3 regions of the Micromonospora sp. DT46 genome follow, and region 3 is predicted to be linked to each of the others. Evidence: riboswitches for the same ligand, from Rfam matches in the RefSeq annotation. Region 3 holds a riboswitch; each other region holds the start of a gene.
What was found. A riboswitch is a leader RNA that binds a small molecule or an ion and turns the genes downstream of it on or off. The one in region 3 is predicted to bind cyclic di-AMP.

Region 1: it holds a riboswitch for cyclic di-AMP, as region 3 does, so the genes downstream of both, ACLQ20_RS16585 (coiled-coil domain-containing protein) here and ACLQ20_RS23875 (C39 family peptidase) in region 3, are expected to answer to the same signal.
Region 2: it holds a riboswitch for cyclic di-AMP, as region 3 does, so the genes downstream of both, ACLQ20_RS03525 (coiled-coil domain-containing protein) here and ACLQ20_RS23875 (C39 family peptidase) in region 3, are expected to answer to the same signal.

The regions. Positions count from the first base shown of each region.
Region 1 covers NZ_JBNCKW010000005.1:495,310-501,402, reverse strand. Annotated here, with positions in the region: gene ACLQ20_RS16595 (1-phosphofructokinase family hexose kinase) at 1-154, opposite strand, end outside; gene ACLQ20_RS16590 (SRPBCC family protein) at 333-800, shown strand; gene ACLQ20_RS16585 (coiled-coil domain-containing protein) at 877-1,962, opposite strand; cyclic di-AMP (ydaO/yuaA leader) riboswitch at 1,976-2,107, opposite strand; gene ACLQ20_RS16580 (cation diffusion facilitator family transporter) at 2,261-3,178, opposite strand; gene ACLQ20_RS16575 (HelD family protein) at 3,255-5,372, opposite strand; gene ACLQ20_RS16570 (alpha/beta fold hydrolase) at 5,539-6,093, opposite strand, start outside.
Region 2 covers NZ_JBNCKW010000001.1:757,329-763,421, reverse strand. Annotated here, with positions in the region: gene ACLQ20_RS03535 (helix-turn-helix transcriptional regulator) at 1-147, opposite strand, end outside; gene ACLQ20_RS03530 (carbonic anhydrase) at 358-1,110, shown strand; gene ACLQ20_RS03525 (coiled-coil domain-containing protein) at 1,238-2,254, opposite strand; cyclic di-AMP (ydaO/yuaA leader) riboswitch at 2,258-2,389, opposite strand; gene ACLQ20_RS03520 (YibE/F family protein) at 2,556-3,905, opposite strand; gene ACLQ20_RS03515 (metal-sensitive transcriptional regulator) at 4,233-4,535, opposite strand; gene ACLQ20_RS03510 (heavy-metal-associated domain-containing protein) at 4,686-4,895, shown strand; gene ACLQ20_RS03505 (hypothetical protein) at 4,925-5,926, shown strand; gene ACLQ20_RS03500 (heavy metal translocating P-type ATPase) at 5,935-6,093, shown strand, end outside.
Region 3 covers NZ_JBNCKW010000008.1:365,054-371,146, forward strand. Annotated here, with positions in the region: gene ACLQ20_RS23870 (alpha/beta fold hydrolase) at 1-366, opposite strand, end outside; gene ACLQ20_RS23875 (C39 family peptidase) at 472-1,317, opposite strand; cyclic di-AMP (ydaO/yuaA leader) riboswitch at 1,546-1,686, opposite strand; gene ACLQ20_RS23880 (acyltransferase) at 2,005-3,243, opposite strand; gene ACLQ20_RS23885 (polysaccharide pyruvyl transferase family protein) at 3,553-4,878, shown strand; gene ACLQ20_RS23890 (alpha-ketoglutarate-dependent dioxygenase AlkB) at 4,979-5,614, shown strand; gene ACLQ20_RS23895 (uracil-xanthine permease family protein) at 5,778-6,093, shown strand, end outside.

The sequences.
Region 1 (6,093 bases), on a different contig from region 3:
AGAGCACCACGTCGACCCCGAGCGACATCACCATCCGGGCCTGCCAGACGCCCTGCCCGCCGGGGTGCAGGTGCAGCTCCGGCGCCTCGCTGGGCTGGTCGACGGTCACCGTCAGCCGGGGCGTGGGCGCGAAGACCATCACGTGCCCGCTCATCCGTCGTACCCGTTCATGCGCCCATCCTCCGCCGGTCGACACGTGCCGTGACCATCCACCAGCTGACCGTAGTGTGGTCGGCGGCCGGGCGTCCGGACTCCGGGCGGGATCGGCGCGGCGTTGCCAGGGCGCCCGGCATGCGCGACGATCGGGCGACCACCGACGCTGGGGAGACGGCGTGCTCAGGCGAAGTTCCTTCAGCTACACCGTCCAGGCGCGCTGCTCCCTCCCGGACGCCGCGGCGCTGCTCGCCGACCCCACCCGGCAGGAGGACCTGCACCCGCTGATCGTCCGGGTCCGCCGGGTGCCGCCCCGTCCTGGCGCGCGGGCCAGCTACGACATCACCGATCGACTGGCCGCCGGGCCGGTGCGCCTGCCGATCACCTACCGGGCCGACGTCCTCGTCGACGATGCCGACGAGATCGTCACCGTGGCCCGGCAGTGGCCTGCCACCACGGTGCGCAACCACACCCGGCTGCGGGCGGAGCCCGACGGCGTGGTCCGCATCGAGGTCGAGATCACCCTCGCCGCGCCTGCGCCGCTCTTCGGCTACGCGTTCCGCCAGGCCCGCGCCGCCCACCTCGGGCTGGCCGCCCGCCTCGCCACGGCCCTCGACACGGGCCCGCCCGGGTCGCCGGCCGACTGACCGCCGGACGGTCCCGGCCGCGGTGGCCGTCGCGCCCCCGGTGACCCGCGACGGGCGGGGCACCGGGGCGCGGGCGTCAGTAGACCGACAGGTGCACGTGGTTGGTGTGGTCGCTGGACGGGTCGCCGTTGGCCCCGCTGTACGACTTCCATCCGCTGCTGGGCAGCCAGATCTGCCTGTACCAGATCACGTAGAGCACGGCGAGCCGGTCGGCGTTGCGCACGAAGTACGCCGACAGGTTGTTGCCGTACGTCCGGTCGCCGCCGGTGGCGTCGCCGCCGAAGCCGCCCTTCTGGGCCGCGAAGTCGCAGGCCCGGCCCTTCGGGTGTTCGCCCGAGCCGCCGGGGCGGTAGCAGGAGACGTAGCGGGTGAAGCCCGCCGCCTTGGCCTGGTTGAGCGCGTGCAGGGTGCGCGGGGTGATGCAGCCGTTGGCGGGGGTGGGGTCGTTGACGCTGCACGACTCGCGCGGCCAGGAGCCGTCGGAGTTGCGCGGGGCCGCCTTCGCCGTCTTGCTGGAGGTGCCGCCCGGCGAGGTGCCCGCCCCCGTGGACTGCTGCCGCTGTTGCTGCTGCTCGCGGTTGGCGACCGTCAGCGCCCGCTCGGCCTGTTCCTTGCGCTTGGCCATCACGGTGACCTGCTTGCGCTGCTCCCGGATCTCGCCGTCCAGGGCGAGCTTGGTGCGGGTGGCCTGGTCCCGGGTCTCCTGGAGTTCGCGCAGGGCCCGGTCCTCCTTGGCGGCCACCGCGTCGAGGGCGGCGGCGCGGTCCATGAAGCCGTCCGGCGAGCTGCTGTTGAGCAGGGCGGACGCCACGCTGAGCCGGCCGGTGCGGTAGGCCGCCCCCGCGATCTCGCCGACCTTGGCGGTGTGCGCGGCCAGCTCGACCTCGGTGGTCTTGAGCTGCGCGGCGAGCTGCTGTTGCCGCTTGGCCGACGTGTCGAGGGCGCGCTTGGCGTCGAGGTAGCCCTTGCTGGCGGCCTCCAACTGGGCCCGCAGGGCGGGGGTGCCGCCCTCCTCGTCCTGGCCGGGGGCCGCGGCGAGCAGGCCGGCCCGGGTGGCGGCCGCCGCCGGGGCGGCGGTGACCGGGGCCACCGCGGCGCCGAGGGCGAGCATCGTGGCGATCAGGGCCGCCGTCCGGGCGGCACGTCGTCGTACAGGTGCCATCACTGGCATTCACGTGTCCTTCCGTCAGCCGCCGACCGGGTTAGCTGACGGGTTCGGGACGGAAGATCCCTACCGCTGACGCGGATGCACCCCACGAACATGGTTCCCCGGTTCGCCCCGCCGGGCGATTAGGCGGCGGCCACCGCCGGCACCGGTGGGTGCCGCCTGGCGGAGGCCGAAGCCGAGCCTACCGGTGCCGGTGTGACTGATGCAGCGCAGGTGACGGAGGGTGTACGTCCACTAGCAGTCAAATCCGGCATAAGCGCACAATACTCTCCCAGATTTAAGGTTGTCCTCATTACCACTCAACCGACCCGCAGGCCCCGCGCGACGCTCCGGGCTCGATCTGCAACGTGGCGTGCTCGATGTGGAAGTCGTCGTGCAGCGCGGCCCGGGCGGCGCCCAGCACCGCGCCGACCTCCGCGCCGGGTGCCATGGTCAGGTGGGCCGAGGCCACCTCCATGCCGGAGGTGAGCGTCCAGACGTGCAGGTCGTGCACCTCGGCGACGCCGGGCACGGCGGCCAGCCGGTCGTGCACCGCGGTCACCTGGAGGTGCTCCGGCGCGGCCTGCACCAGGATGCGCAGCGCGGCCCGCCCGAGCCGCCAGGTGCGCGGCAGGATGAACACCCCGATCGCGACCGCCACCAGCGGGTCCGCCCACCACCAGCCGGTGGTGGCGATCAGCAGCGCGGCCCCGATCACGCCGAGTGACCCCAGCAGGTCGCCGAGCACCTCCAGGTACGCGCCGTGGACGTTGATGCTCTCCTTCGCCCCGGAGCGCAGCAGCGCGAAGGCGCCGATGTTGGCGAGCAGGCCGAGCACGGCGACCACCAGCATCGGGCCGGCCAGCACCTCCGGCGGGTCGCCGAAGCGGCGCACCGCCTCGATCACGACGTAGACCGCGACGCCGGAGAGCAGCATGGCGTTGGCCAGTGCGGCCAGCACCTCCAGCCGGTAGAGGCCGAAGGTGCGTTGCGGGTCGGCGCCCGCCCGCCGGGTGGCGGCGATCGCCGCGAGCGCCATGCCGATGCCGAGCACGTCGGTGAACATGTGCCCGGCATCGCTCAGCAGGGCCAGCGAGCCCGTGCGGAAGGCCGCCACCGCCTCCACCACCATGAGGCCGGCGAGCAGCCCGAACGCCGCCCAGAGCCGGCCCCGGTGGCGGTGCGCGGCATTCGCCACCGACCCGTGATGGTGGTCATGACCTGCGCCCACGCGCCCACCCTCCGTCAGGCGTCCGGATTCGCGTTCAATCTATGCTCACATCGCTATGTATGCAAGTAACGGCGGCTCAGCCGATCGGGTCGACGGTGGTCAGCCGCTGGGTGGCCCGGGACAGCGCCACGTAGAGCGTCCGCACCCCCGACCCCGGGTCGGCCCGGATCTCGCCCGGAGCGACGAGGACGACCCCGTCGTACTCCATGCCCTTGGCCTCCAGGCTGGTCACCACCTGCAAACGCGGCGCGCCGAGCCCGCCCAGCCAGCCGGCCACCTCGTCGCGGCGCGGCACCGGCGTGATCACCCCGACCGTGCCCTCGACCTCGGCGAGCAGCGCGTCGGCCGCCGCCACGACGGCGCTCTCCAGCTCCGCCGGCGGTACCGACAGCGCGACCGGGTCGACGCCGGTGGAGCGCACCGCCCGGGGCAGCGGCAGGTCCGGGTGCAGCCGGCGGATCTCGGCCGCCGCCACCGCGAAGATCTCCGCCGAGTTGCGGTAGTTCGTGGTGAGGGTGAAGTGGTGCCGCTTGCGCCGGCCCAACGCCTGGTCCCGGGCCCGGTTCAGCTCCTCCGGATCCCCCGTCCACGCCGTCTGCGCCGGATCGCCCACCACCGTCCACGAGGCCAGCCGGCCCCGCCGGCCGATCATGCGCCACTGCATCGGCGAGACGTCCTGCGACTCGTCGACCACCACGTGCGCGTACTCCCGGTAGTCGTCCGGGCGTTCCCGCGCCGCCTCGCGGGCGGCGCGCTGCCGGTCGGCGAAGGTGCTCAGCTCGCGTACCCCGCCGGCCAGCTGGAACGGGTCCCGCTTCGCCCGGGCGGGCTTCATCGGCTTGCCGAGCAGCGCGTCCAACTCGTCGAGCAGCGCGATGTCGGCGATCGTCAGCCCGGCGGCGTCGAGGCTGCGGTACGCGTCGGTCAGCAGCCGGATCTCGGCGCGGGAGAGGATCCCCTCGGCATAGCGGTGCAGCCGGTCCGGACGGGCCAGCCAGCCCAGCACGTGCCGGGGGTGCAGCCGGGGCCACCACGCCTTCAGGAACTCCCGGAACTCCGGCCGCTCGGCGATCTCGTCCTCGAACGCGCGTTGCTCGGGCAGCCGGCCCACGCCCAACCTGCGGGCCTGCGCCCACAGCGCCGCGAAGACCCCGTCGAAGCCGGCCCGGCGCACCTCGTTGCGGCGGGCGCCCCGGGGCATCGCCCGGTCCCGGATGCCGTCCAGCTCGCGGCGCTCCAGCCGGAGCAGCTCGCCCCGATAGAGCAGGCGCAGCTCGGTCGGGCCGCCCGGCACCGCGTCCCGGACCGCCCGCTCCAGCACCCGCCGCATCCGCAGCGAACCCTTCACCGCCGCCACCGCCGGCGGATCGGTGCGGGTGGCGGTCAGGCCCGCGAAGAGCGTGCCCAGCGAGTGCAGGGTGGCGGTGTCCTCGCCGAGCGAGGGCAGCACCGAGGCGATGTACTCGACGAAGACCGAGGACGGGCCCACCACCAGGATGCCGCCGCCGGCGAACCGGCTGCGGTCGGAATAGAGCAGGTACGCGGCCCGGTGCAGGGCGACGGCCGTCTTCCCGGTGCCCGGGCCGCCGGACACGATCGTCACGCCCGAGCCGGGGGAGCGGATGGCCTCGTCCTGCTCCCGCTGGATGGTGGCGACGATGTCCCGCATCCCCCTGCCGGTGGCCTTCGACAGCGTGGCCAGCAGCGCGCCGTCGCCGACCACCGCCATGTCGGCGGGCGCGGCGACGGGATCGAGCAGGTCGTCCTCGATCCGGGTGACCCGCTCGGCGGAGGACTGGATCGTGCGTCGCCGCACCACGCCCAGCGGCTGCGCGGGAGTGGCCTGGTAGAAGGCGGCGGCGGCCGGGGCCCGCCAGTCGACAACCAGGGTGGAGGCGTCGTCGTCGCGGATGCCGAGCCGACCGACGTGCAGCACCTGCCGGTCGAGCAGGTCCAGCCGGCCGAAGACCAGGCCCTCGTGCTCGGCGTCCAGCATGTGCCGCCGCCGTGCGGCGTGGAACACCATCGCGTCCCGTTCGACCAGCGCCCCGAAGTTGCCCACCCGGGCGAGCCGGTAGCCCTCCTTCTCGGCGCTGACCGCCGACCGGCGCAGCTCGGCCAGTCGGGCGTACACCCGGTCGAGATGCCGCTGCTCGACGGCGATCTCCTGTTCCAGGGTGGTCTGGTCGGTCACCGCTCGCTCCTCCTGACGTCGGCGGCGGGCGGCGCGAACCGTGCGAACCGCGCCAGGCCAACCGCAAGAGGGTACGGCCCGCACGCAACCAGCGGCGCCACCGGTGCGGGAAAGGAACCCGCGTCACGCCCGCAGGGGCCCCGTCGCGCTCTCCGCCGGGCCCGGTTCAGCCCGTGCCGGGCTCTCCGCCGGGCCCGGTCCAGTCCGCCCGGGCGGCGGCGGTGGCACCGGCCCCGGGGGCGGTGAGCACGCGACGGAGCACGCCGCCGAGCGCCGCGTTGACCTCGTCGGGGCGTTCCATCATCAGCATGTGTCCGGCACCCGGGCAGACGGTCAGCTCGGTCGCCGGCAGCGCGCCGGCGATCGACTCGGCGCAGGGCGGCGGGGTGAGCCGGTCCCGGTCGCCGACCAGGGCGGCGGCCGGCAGGTGGGCCAGCCCGGCGAGGGTGTCCAGCCGGTGCTGCGCCCCGATGGACGCGCGGAACCCGCCGATCGAGCGGAGGGTGGCGCGGGCCACCGCCGAGGTGACCAGGCGGATGTCGTGCGGATCGCAGCGGTCGCCGAAGAGCATCCAGCGGATGCTGGGACGCAGCGCGCGCAGCAGCGCCCGGGGCGGTCGCCAGGCCCCGCACCGGGCCAGCACGCCGGCCCCGGTGGTCTCGGCGAGCCGGATCAGCCGGGCGATCCGGGGCGAGAGGCCGTACGCGGTGTGCGTGTGGCC
Region 2 (6,093 bases), on a different contig from region 3:
CCGCTCGGTGACGCCCACCTCGTCGGCGACGTCGCGGAGCCGGGCGGTGGGGTTGCGGGCGATGGCGAGCAGCACGTGCCCGTGGTTGGTGAGGAAGGTCCAGTTGCGGGTGCTCCCGTTCTCCCCTGTCGTCGCCATGCCCGCCATCGTATGGCCCCTGCTTCGTGTTTTCCTGCGCGCCCTCGCGGCCGAGGGACGCGCGGAGGCCCGGCCGCCGTCGCACCGGGCCGCCGGACATATGAAATGCATATCACGCATCCCTTGACGTATCTTGCAGTGCGTGTGACGGTGGTGGCAGCCCGCGTCCAGCGTCGGCCCGGGTGACCAGGCCGTTCACGTGAGGTAGCGAGGTGTGGGATGAGTCGTCCCGGATCGCCAGGAACCCAACCGGGCCCGGAGCGGACGCTCCCGGCGCCGGCCACGGGCGGGACCCCGGCCGACGTCGGCACCGCGTTCGCCGTCCCCGCGAGTCCCGAGCAGGCGCTCGCCGAGCTGCACGCCGGTAACCGGCGGTTCGTGACCGGCGCCCCGCGCCACCCCAACCAGGACGCCGGGCACCGCGCCGCGGTCGCCGACGGGCAGCACCCCTTCGCGGTGATCGTCGGTTGCTCCGACTCCCGGCTCGCCGCCGAGATCATCTTCGACCGCGGCCTCGGTGACCTCTTCGTGGTCCGCACCGCCGGGCACACCATCGGTCCCGAGGTGCTGGGCAGCGTGGAGTACGCCGTCACGGTCCTGGGCACGCCGCTGGTGGTGGTGCTCGGGCACGACTCCTGCGGGGCCGTCCAGGCGGCGCGTACGGCGGCCGCCACCGGCACCCCGCCGGTCGGGCACCTGTGCGCCGTGGTGGACGCCGTGGTGCCCAGCCTGCGCCGGGCCGCCGCCGAGGGCGTGGACGACATCGACGGGATCGTCGACATCCACATCGCGCACACCGTCGAGGCGATGCTGGGCCGCTCCGCCGTCCTCGCCGCGGAGGTGGCCGCCGGCCGTTGCGGGGTGGTCGGCATGTCGTACCGGCTGACCGCCGGCGAGGTGCGGACGGTGGCCGAGGTGCCCGCCGCTGCGGCCGACGCGCCGGAGGCGGCGGCCAGCGCCGCGCTCGCCTGAACAACCACCCACCCACCGCCCGCCTGTCACCGCCCTGGCGGGCGGGTCCGTACGACGAAACAGGGCCGCCCCGCGTTCGGCGGGGCGGCCCTGTCCGCGCTCTCGGCTGTGCCGCGCGCGTGCGTGTCTACCAGAGGGACACGTGGACGTGGTCGGTGTGGTTCGACGGACCGCTGTAGGAGCTCCAGCCCGTCGCCGGGAACCAGATCTGTCTGTTCCAGATCACGTAGTAGACGCCGAGCCGGTCGGCGTTGCGGACCAGGAACGCGGTCAGGTTGTTGCCGTACATGTAGGTGTCGTCGTTGTGCCAGGGGGAGAAGCCGCTCTTCTGCAGCGACCAGTCGCAGGCCCGGCCCTTCGGGTGCTCGTAGGGCCCGCCGGGGCGGTAACAGCCGACGAACCGGTTGAAGCCGGCCCGCTTGACCTCCTTGTACATGTGCAGGGTGCGCGCGGTGATGCGGCCGGAGGTGGTGGGGTCGGCCTCGGTGGGTGACAGCGGCGTCCAGTCGCCGTCGGCCGCCCGCCCCGGCGCGATCTTCGCCACCGGCGAGGTGGCGACCACCTTGCCGCTGGTCAGCCCTCTGCCGCCGACCAGCGCGAGCGCCTTCTCCGCCTCCCGCTTGCCGCGCGCCATCTCGTTCGTCAGCTTCTGCTGTTCGCGGACCTCGGTGTCGAGCGCCAGCTTGGCCTGCTCGGCGCGGTCCTTGACCGCGTTCACCTCGGCGAGCTTCTTGGAGTTGACCAGGTTGAGCTCGTCGAGGGCGGCGGCGCGCTTGACGAACGAGTCGGGGCTGGCGGTGTCCAGCAGCATGGACACCGCGCCGATCCGCCCGGTGCGGTAGGACTGGGCGGCGATCTGGCTGACCTGGGGAGCCAGCGCGTTCAGTTCGGCCTGCGCCCGGGAGACCTCCAGGGCCAGTTCGAGCTGGCGCTTCTTCGACTTCGCCAGCTTCGCCTTGGCCTGCACGTAGGACCGGTTCCGGGCCTCGATGAGGTCGTCGAGCAGCTTGGGCTCGTCGTCCCCGTGCCCGGAGGGCTTGGGCGGGGTGGGCGCGGCCGCCGCCGGGAGAGGCCCGGCGAAGACCGCCAGAGCGGCGAGTACGGCCACCACGGGCGTCAGCCAGCGGCGTAGGGGTGCCGTCACAGTTTTCCCTTCCGTCGACCGCCGACCGGGTTAGCTGACGGGTTCGGGGCGGAAGTGGCCCCTACCGCTGTCGCGGATTCACCCCACGTACCTGGGTCCCCGGTTCGCCTCGCGGCGATTGGGCGGCGGCACCGCAGGCGCCGCTGCGCGCCTTCGGCGGTGACCGGCAGCGAGGTTACCCGAGAACGCTCCCGGGGATCTACGTCCCTAAGCCGACTAAATGCGTTATTTCGTAATGGCGGACGGTGACCAGTGACGCATTTATCAGGACGAACGTCCTGTTCGGTCACGCTGAGGAGCGTCACCATGCGGTGTCCGTACTTCTGTGCCCATCGGGCCATCCGGCGGGAGCGGCGGACGGCGTGTCCCCGCGCGGCCCGCTGAGGGCCTCCAGCGCCTCGGACCGTTCGGTGGCCGGCCGGGGCGTCGGCGCGGGCGCGGTGGCGGCGCGGTCGGTCGCGTCCCCGCCGCGTCGGCCGGCCGTGGTCACCAGGGCCGCCAGCGCGGTGGTCAGCGGCACGGCGGCGATCAGACCCAGGGTGGCGACCGCGCTGCGGACGATCTCCTGGGCGAGGAACTCGCTGGTGAGAAGTTGGGTCACCGCCCGCGAGTCGGCGGTCAGCAGGAGCAGCACCGGCAGGGAGGCGCCGGCGTACGCCAGCACGATGGTGTTCACCGTCGAGGCGATGTGCGCCCGGCCGACCCGGGTCGCCGCCCGGTAGAGCTGCGTCCGGGACAGCCCGGGGTTGGCGTGCGCCAGCTCGGTGACCGTGGCGGCCTGGGTCACCGTGACGTCGTCCAGCACGCCGAGGGAGCCGATGATGATCCCGGCCAGCAGCAGCCCGTGCAGGTCGACGTCGGCCTGGTACATCGACAGCGTGGTGGCGTCCTCGGAGCCGAACCCGGTCAGGTGGGTCGCGGCGGTGGCGATCGTGCCGAGGACACCGGTCAGCACCAGGCTGCCCAGCGTGCCGAGCACGGCGACCGAGGTCTGCGCCGTCACGCCGTGGGTCAGGTAGAGCACCACGAACATGATCAGAGCGGCGCCGACGACCGCGACCAGCAGGGGCGGGTTCCCGGCGCTGATGCCCGGCAGCACGAAGGTCAGCAGGATGGCGAAGCTCGCCGCCAGGCCGCCCAGCGCGGCCAGCCCACGCCACCGCCCGAAGGCGACGATGGCGGCCGCGAAGAGCGCCACCAGCCAGACCAGCGGCTTGCCGCGCTGGTGCTCGGCGATGTTGTAGGTGCTGGCCGTGGGGTCGGCGGGGTCGGTGAGCTCGACCAGGATGATCTCGTCGTCCACGGCGACGGTCGGCGCGCCGGGGCCCACGGGCACCGGCGTCTCCACCTGCTGGCCGGCGTCGGGGCCGTCCTGCACCCGTACGGTGACCGTGCCGCAGGGGCCCTGTGGCGCGTCGGGGCTCCCCTCCGGGGTCTCCGGGGCGGGCGGGCACGGCTCCGTCACCACCCGGGTCACCGTGCCGTGGTAGCGGGGCGCGTCGGTGCCGGTCGCCGGGTCGGGCGCGTTCCACGGCCACAGCACCAGGGCGGCGATCAGCGTGGCGACGAAGAGGGGCACCACCGTCGCGACGAGGATCCGCCGCACCCTCGGCGGGGCGGACGGAGCGGGACGGGTGTGGTCGGCGCCCATCGAGTGTCTCCCTACGAATCCAGGGCGGGGTACGTGCCGGCGGGGCCGGTCGGTTCACCCGTCGCCGCGTGGCCGGGACGGGGATCGCTTCCGCGTGGCGGTGCGGTCACGTACCGCGGTCCTGGGCCCCCGTCCGGTCGCGGGCGGGCGGTGCCGCCGCCCGGCGGGGCGCGCGGGGCGGGCGGTGCGGAATCCGGAGGGCCACCGGCCGAATGGTAGCCACCCCGGCATCCGGGCGCAGGTCGTGCGGGTGGTGTCGGAGGTGTGGTGTCGGAGGTGTGGCGTCGCCGTGGGGCCGCGCCTCGCGGGGTCGGGTGCCGGGGCGGGTCAGCCGCGCTTCATCAGGCGGCCGACGGCGGCCATCATCTCGGTGGCCATCTCGTCGGCGCGGCCCTCGGCCGCGCCCTCGCGCATGCAGTGCCGGGCGTGCCCGTCGAGCAGGCCCAGCGCGACCTTGTCCAGGGCGGCCTGGATCGCGGAGATCTGGGTGAGCACGTCGATGCAGTAGCGATCCTCGTCGACCATCTTCTCGATGCCACGGACCTGCCCCTCGACGCGGCGCAGCCGCGCGAGCAGCTGATCCTTGCTGGCGGTGTAACCCCTGGTCGGGGTGGGCGTCGGTGTGGTCATGGGGTCGAGGATACCGTACCCCTCGGGGGTATGGTACGTTCGTTCCTGGCCGGGATACCCCCACCGGGTACCGGTACAAGGCACGGGCACCGGTCCGCCTCCGATTTACCCCCGGGGGGTATAGGCTGGGGGCGGCGAGAGGAGAGTTCGATGATCACCACGACGTACCAGGTGCAGGGCATGACCTGCGGGCACTGCGCCACTGCGGTCAGCACCGAGGTCGGCGCGATCCAGGGCGTCAGCGACGTCCAGGTCGACGTCGCCGCCGGTCGGGTCACCGTCACCAGCGAGGGTCCGTTGGAAACCGACACCGTGCGCTCCGCCGTCGACGAGGCCGGTTACGACCTCGTCGGCGCCTGAGATCGGGCACGGGGAAAACGAGGCACACCATGAACACGGCGACGAAGCTGAGCGGTTTCGCCCTCGGCCTCGCGGTGGTGTTCGGCGCGACGTACGGGGTCGGCCGGGTGGCCGACCCCGTGGCGCCGCCCGCCGAGGCCCCGCACGAGGCCGGCGGGGGGCACGGCGAGGACGGCGGAGCCGGACACGGGGGCGACAATGGCGCGGCGGCGCACCTGCCCGGCGGCCTGCTCGTCTCCGACCGCGGCTACACCCTGCGCCCGGTGGACGCCCCGGCCGGGCAGTTCGCCTTCCAGGTCACCGGCCCGGACGGCGGGGCGGTGACCGCGTACGACGTGGCGCACGACAAGCGCATGCACCTGATCGTGGCCCGCCGCGACCTCTCCGGTTTCCGGCACGTGCACCCCGAGATGGCACCGGACGGCACCTGGCGGGTCGACTCGCCGCTCGCCGGGCCCGGCGTCTGGCGGGCGTTCGCCGACTTCACCCCGACGGGGGGCGAGGCGCTGACGCTCGGCGTCGACGTGACCGTCCCCGGCGCGCTGACCGGGCGGCCCCTGCCCGCCCCGGCGACCAGCACCACGGTCGACGGCTACACGGTGACGCTCGCCGGCGCCCCGGAGCCCGGCCGCACCGCCGAGCTGACCCTGACCGTGAGCCGCGCCGGCGCCCCGGTCACCGACCTGGAGCCCTACCTGGGCGCGTACGGCCACCTGGTGGCGCTGCGCCAGGGCGACCTGGCTTACCTGCACGTGCACCCGCACGGCGAGCCGGGCGACGGGCGGACGCGGCCCGGCCCCGAGGTGAGCTTCTCGGCGGAGATGCCGTCGGCCGGCGCCTACCGCCTCTACCTGGACTTCAAGCACGGCGGCGTGGTGCGTACCGCCGAGTTCACCATCGTCGCCACCAGCCCTCCGACCGCGCCGGGTGCCCCGGCGGCGACCAGCTCCCCGACGGCGGGCACGCCCGCCGCCACGAGCTCCCCGACCGCCGGCGCCGGCCACGGCGTCCCCGGTCACGGGCACGACTGACGGGAAGCATGATGACCACCAAGCCCTTGCTGACGGCGCCGAACCAGATCGAGCTGGCAATCGGCGGTATGACCTGCGCCTCCTGCGCGGCCCGGATCGAGAAGAAGCTGAACCGGATGGACGGGGTGACCGCCACCGTCAACTACGCCACGGAGAAGGCCACCGTC
Region 3 (6,093 bases):
CGCCTTGGCCAGCTCCGCCGGCGACCAGACGGCCTTGATGCCGAGCCCGACGACGGCGTCGACGGGCAGCCCGGCGCCCCGGGCGGCCAGCGCCAGCCCGACCACCCCGCCGAGGGAGTGCCCCAGCACGACGAGCCGGTCCCCCGCCGCGAGCCCCGCGCCGATCCGCGCGGCCAGCCCCGGGAAGGAGTACTCCGGCAGCGGCGGCGACCAGCCGTGGCCGGCGAGGTCGGGCGCCAGCCACCGCCCCGCCCACCGACGCTCCAGCAGCGGCGCCCAGGGCAGCCACACGTCGCCTGTCGCGCCCATGCCGTGCAGCAGCAGGAGCACCCGCCGGCCGTCCCGCTCACCCGACTCATCGACCATGGGCGCAGTGTGCCACCCGTCGGACGCCGCGGGCGAGGGCCGTGACCCGGACACGACATCGGGCGCCGACCCCCCGGGTGGGGAGCCGACGCCCGACGGCGTCGCTCAGGCGGAGTAGCCGCGGGTGGCGGCCCAGTTCGCCAGGGCGATGGTGCTGATCCAGTACGACGCGGTCGCCGGGTTCGCCGAGTCGGCGATCTTCACCAGCCGCCCCTCGTCCTGGTAGCCGACCACCGCGATGTAGTGGCCGCCGGGGAAGGAGTGCCAGCCGCCGTCGGTGTCCGTGGCGCTGCCGGCGACGTTGACCACGACGCCCCGCCCGTCGGTGATGGCCGCGACGACGTCGGCCTGGAGCCGGTCCATCTGGGCCGGGGTGGCGGCGCCACCGGGGATCATCCGGGTCCGGTACGGGTCGCCCTTCACCACCGCGTTCAGCACGCGGGTGGTGTCCTGGGCCGAGTCGGTGCCCATCTGGTCGGTGCCCAGCTGGGCACCGAGGGCGTCCTGGCTGCGCGCGATGCCGGCGGCGCTGAGGGCGTGCCGGACGGCCGCCGGACCACAGTTGTAGAAGGTGGTCTGGGCCTGGTAGTCGTAGTCCAGGCTCTTGGCGGCCGGAGGCTTCGGCGGCTCCGGCTTGCGGGTCAGGTCCGGGTCCGGGGCGGCGCTGGACGCGCTGGCCGACGGGGCGGCGCTGGACGCGGCCGGGGCGGCGCTGGACGGGGCGGGCGCGACCCGGGCCTGGCTGCGCGAGGCCGACGCGTCGTCCCGCAGTTCGGTCGCGGCCACCGGGGCCTGCGCGGCGGCGGGGGCCTCGTCGGTTCCGGCCAGCAGCGCGCCCGTGCCCGACGCCAGCACGAGCGCCGCGGCGGACGCGGCGGCCAGTTGGTACGGACGCTCGGACGTGAGGCGACGCAGCTGTCGCTTGAGGTGGTGCTTCACGGTTTCCTCCACGGGCTCGGGGTGAGCGGCCGTCGGTCCGCGCCGAGGGCAGGGCGGACCGACCGCGCGGACGGGCGTCCGGGCGGGTGGTGGGCCACTCAGGGGATGCGCCCGGGACGCCGGGCGACGGACGGTGACCGGTGGGTCAGCTCATGACCTGCGGGCGGACGAGCGCGGTCACCGCGGCGCCGTGGAGACGGCGGCACAACCGAGGGGTGTACGGGTGTGGCATGACGATGGAACTCCTTCCGACACCGCCGACCGGGTTAGCTGACGGATTCGGGCGGGAAGAACGCCCTACCACGGGCCCACGGCCCACGGATTCACCCCAACGAGCACTGGGTCCCCGGTTCGTCGTTCACGATTAGGCGGGTCGGCGCGGCGTCGCCTCTGGCGATCGGGTACCGCACCGGACGCGCCGACATTACTGGCCGGTCCGCGCCCTGCCAACCCCGTCCCACCTGCCTAAACCTTGATCGGCAGACAATTTTTGCGGGCACTTCGCCACTGACGCGACTCAATGGGACGACCGTTTCTGCGCGCACCTCCGGGCGACAACGGGACAAGTGGCGGACATCGGCGCCGAAACCCCGGCAGGAATCGACCGGGCCGCGCCCGATGACCGGTTCGCCGACGTGGTGACCGGCGTCACCGAAACGGCCGGGATTTCGTCGGCGGACACTCCGGTCGCCGGGGCGCTCAGCGCGAGTCGGCGTACGTCGGTCGGTGGTCGTCCTGCGGGCCGGCGGCCCGGGGGCGCGGCACGGCGCTGCCCCGATCCCCCGGCGTCGCCCCGGGGCCGCCGGGGTCCTGCCCGGCGCCGTCCCCGTCCCGCGGCGTCCGGACCGGCCTGCGCGGGGTGAGCAGCCGCATCATCGGCGTCTCGACGAGACGGTGCAACAGGCCGGCCAGGGCCAGGTTGACCAGCAGGAAGCCGAGCACCACCGCCAGCCCCGACCAGCCGGTGAAGCCGACGCCCCAGTCGCCGGTGAGCCGCAGGACGGTGATCATCACGAGGACGTGCACCAGATAGAAGGCGAAGGAGACCTCGCCCAGCCAGATCATCGGCCGGGACCGCCACGGCGAGCGCCGCCCGCGCACGTCCGCGTCCGCCGCCGCGGCGATGACCAGGATGTACGCGACCGAGAGCAGCGCCGCCCACAGTTCGGCGCGGACCCACTGCGCGGCGACCACCCAGGTCGCCACGAAGAGCAGGCTGGCCAGCGGCAGGCCCGGCCCGCGCCACCGGCCACGCCGCATCAGCTCGGCGGCGGCGACGCCCATCCAGAACTCCAGCGACCGCACCGGCGGGAAGATCTGGGTGAACCACCAGCGGCTCTCCTCGGGCACCAGCGCCTGGGCCGGCCAGAGCGCCAGGATGAGCAGCGGCACCGCGACCACGACGGCCCACAGGGCCCACGGTCGGGCCCGGCGGATCAGCGGCAGCGCCAACGGCAGGCAGAGGTAGAAGAAGAACTCGCAGGACAGCGACCAGCTGACCGTGTTGATGCTGTAGAAGTGGCCCGGCCGCGGGTCCCACGCCTGGAGGAGGAACAGGTTCTCCACCGCGACGAACCGGTCCACGGGGTCGGCGAACCAGGCCGCGACCGCCAGGGCCGCCACCCACAGCACCACGTGGCTCGGCCAGATCTTGGCCACCCGGCGCCGCCAGAACGCCCGACGGGTGTCGGTGGGTCGGGCCGACCAGACCAGCACGAAGCCGCTGAGGATGAAGAAGAACTGCACGCCCGACAGCCCGAGTGCGAAGGCCCAGTCCACGACGGCCTTCTGGCCGGGCTCGGCGATGATGCCCATCGTCGCGACGTGGAACCCGAAGACGAGCAGGGCGGCGACCCAGCGCAGCCCGGTCAGCGACGGCAGGCGGCTGGCCGGGGACGCGGGCCGGGCGGCGGGCGCGACGGTCGCGGCGTCGTTCATGCCGGCATCCCGACGATCCGCAGGGTCACCAGCACGTACGTCTCCTCCTCGACCCCGTCCTCAGGCGCCCCCGAGGGGCCCGTGGCGGTCCGCCGGTCGGCGCCGCCCCGCCGGGCACCCTACCCGCCGGGCCTGAGGCTCTGTTCCGTCCCGTCCGCGAGTGCCCGTTCTGTCCCGTGGGGGAGTCCCGTTCCTCCCGTCCCTCCGTGACCGTTGCGTCCCCATCCGTGACGGCGGTGGCGGGCATCCGGGTTCCGGCCGATCGGGTGGCTAGTATTCCCAGACCCGGAGGTGACGAGAGGCGGGCGAATGCACCAGCGAATCCTGATGCGGGCGAAGAAGGGCCCGTTCGACGTCTACTCGCCGGAGGAGACGCACGAGCGGAACTGGATCGGCGACAACAACGGCAACCTCGTCTTCAGCCACGCCGCCCACAAGCTCCTGCGCACCGCCACCGCCGAGATCACCTCGACCGAGTTCAGGATCGACCCGCGCGACGCCGACATGATCAACGAGCGGTACGACGTCTACGTCGTACCGCTCGCCAACGCCTTCCGCCGCAGCTACGCCCACCGCGTCGAGGCCATGACGAAGCTCATCGAGCAGCTGAAGATCCCGGTGGTGGTGCTCGGGGTGGGCGTACAGACCGACATCAACGGCGACCGGGAGTACCTCCGCCCGATCGACGACGTCGTGACCCGGTTCGTACGGGCGGTCCTCGACCGCTCGCACAGCATCGGCGTACGCGGCGAGATCACCCGTGACTACCTGCGCACCCTGGGCTTCTCGGCCGTCGACGTGATCGGCTGCCCGTCGATGTTCCTGCACGGCGACAGCCTGCGGGTGGAGAAGAGGAAGGCGTCCCTGTCGCCCGACGACAGGCTCGCGCTCACCGTCTCCCCGTACGTCACGTCGATGGCGGAGATCATCGCCCGGCACCACGAGCGGTACCCGAACCTGCGCTACCTGCCGCAGGACCTCAAGACGCTCGGCACGCTCCTCTACGGCGACGCCCCCGGGGACCGGGGCAGGACCAGCAAGATCCCGATCCACACCTCGCACCCGCTGTTCACCGAGGACAAGGTGCGGATGTTCGTCGACCCCTGGACCTGGATGGACTACCTCTCCGGGTTCGAGTTCGCGTTCGGCACCCGCATCCACGGCACCATCACCGCGCTGATCGCCGGCACGCCCGGCTACCTCTTCGCGCACGACTCGCGCACCCTGGAACTCGCCCGGTACTTCGAGATCCCGCACCGGGTCATGAAGGACGTGCCGGTCGACGTCGACGCCGCCCAGCTCTACGCGGAGGCGGACTACACGGCGCTCAACGCCGGCCACAGGTCGCGCTACGAGACGATGCTGGCCTTCCTCGCCAAGCACGACCTGGGCCACGCCTTCGCCGACGGCGACAGCGCGGCCCGGTTCGACGCGCAGGTGCGCTCCACCGCCTTCCCGCCCGCCGTACGCCCGGCCGCCGCGACCGCCCCCGACGCGCTGCTGGAGCGGATCCAGTGGCTGCGCGACCGCAACGTCGAGCTGCGCAAGGAGACGGAGACGCTGCGCGGGCAGCGCCTGCAGGCCCGGGTCAAGCAGGTGATCGGTGGCCGGGTGCGCCGGATGCTGAGCCGCTGAGGCGGGGTTCGCACCGCCCGTCCGGCCGCCCCTCACCGGCGACCGGCGGGCGGGCGACGCGTCCGTACACCTGTACCAACATGGCGGGTACGCTGGGCGGATGACCGGGGCCGCCTACCAGCCGTCGATGTTCGACCTCACCGCCGCCGGACCGTCGCTGAGCCCGCTGGCCGACCGGCTGCGCCGGCACCCGCTCACCCACGGCGCGTGGGTCGACCATCTCCCCGGCTGGGTCACCGGCTCCGACCAGGTCTTCGACGTCCTGCTGCGGGACGTCCCCTGGCGGGCCGAGCGCCGCACGATGTACGACGCCGAGGTCGACGTGCCCCGGCTGCTCTGCTGGTACGCCGGGCACCGCCCGCTGCCGCACCCGCTGCTCACCGAGGCGCGCGCCGCCCTCACCCGGCACTACGCCCCCGAGCTCGGCGAGCCCTTCGTCACCGCCGGCATGTGCCTCTACCGCTCCGGCCGGGACAGCGTCGCCTGGCACGGCGACACCCAGGGCCGCTCCGCGCACACCGACACCATGGTCGCCATCGTCTCGTTCGGCTCGCCGCGCGCACTGCTGCTGCGGCCCCGTGGTGGCGGCGACAGCCTGCGCTTCCCACTCGGCCACGGCGACCTCGTGGTGATGGGCGGCTCCTGCCAGCGCACCTGGGAGCACGCCGTGCCCAAGACCACCCGCCCCGTCGGGCCCCGCGTCAGCGTCCAGTTCCGCCCCGCCGGCGTCGCCTGACCCGCCCGACGGGCGGCAACGGTTCGCGGGCCCGGACGGCCCGCCCATGCCACCAGCCGAACCCCTGCCGGGCCACCGGCCGGGCCGAGCCGGGCCTCTGCTAGAAACGACTCCTGGGTTTCACCTGCGCCCCCGTCACCTCTCCAGACGCGAAGGGCGTTCCATGACCCAGTCCTCCACCGAGCCGCGCTCCCGTTGGTCCGCGTGGGCGGTCCACGGCGACGGCCGGTCCATCCGCCCCGGCGACGTGGTCCACCCCGACGAACGCCTCTCCTGGCCGCGCACCCTCGGCGTCGGCGTGCAGCACGTCGTCGCGATGTTCGGCGCCACCTTCACGGTGCCGCTCATCACCGGCTTCCCGCCCGCCACCACGCTCTTCTTCTCCGGGCTCGGCACGCTGCTGTTCCTGCTGATCACCGGCAACCGGCTGCCCTCGTACCTCGGCTCGTCCTTCGCCTTCATCGCGCCGGTGCTGGCTG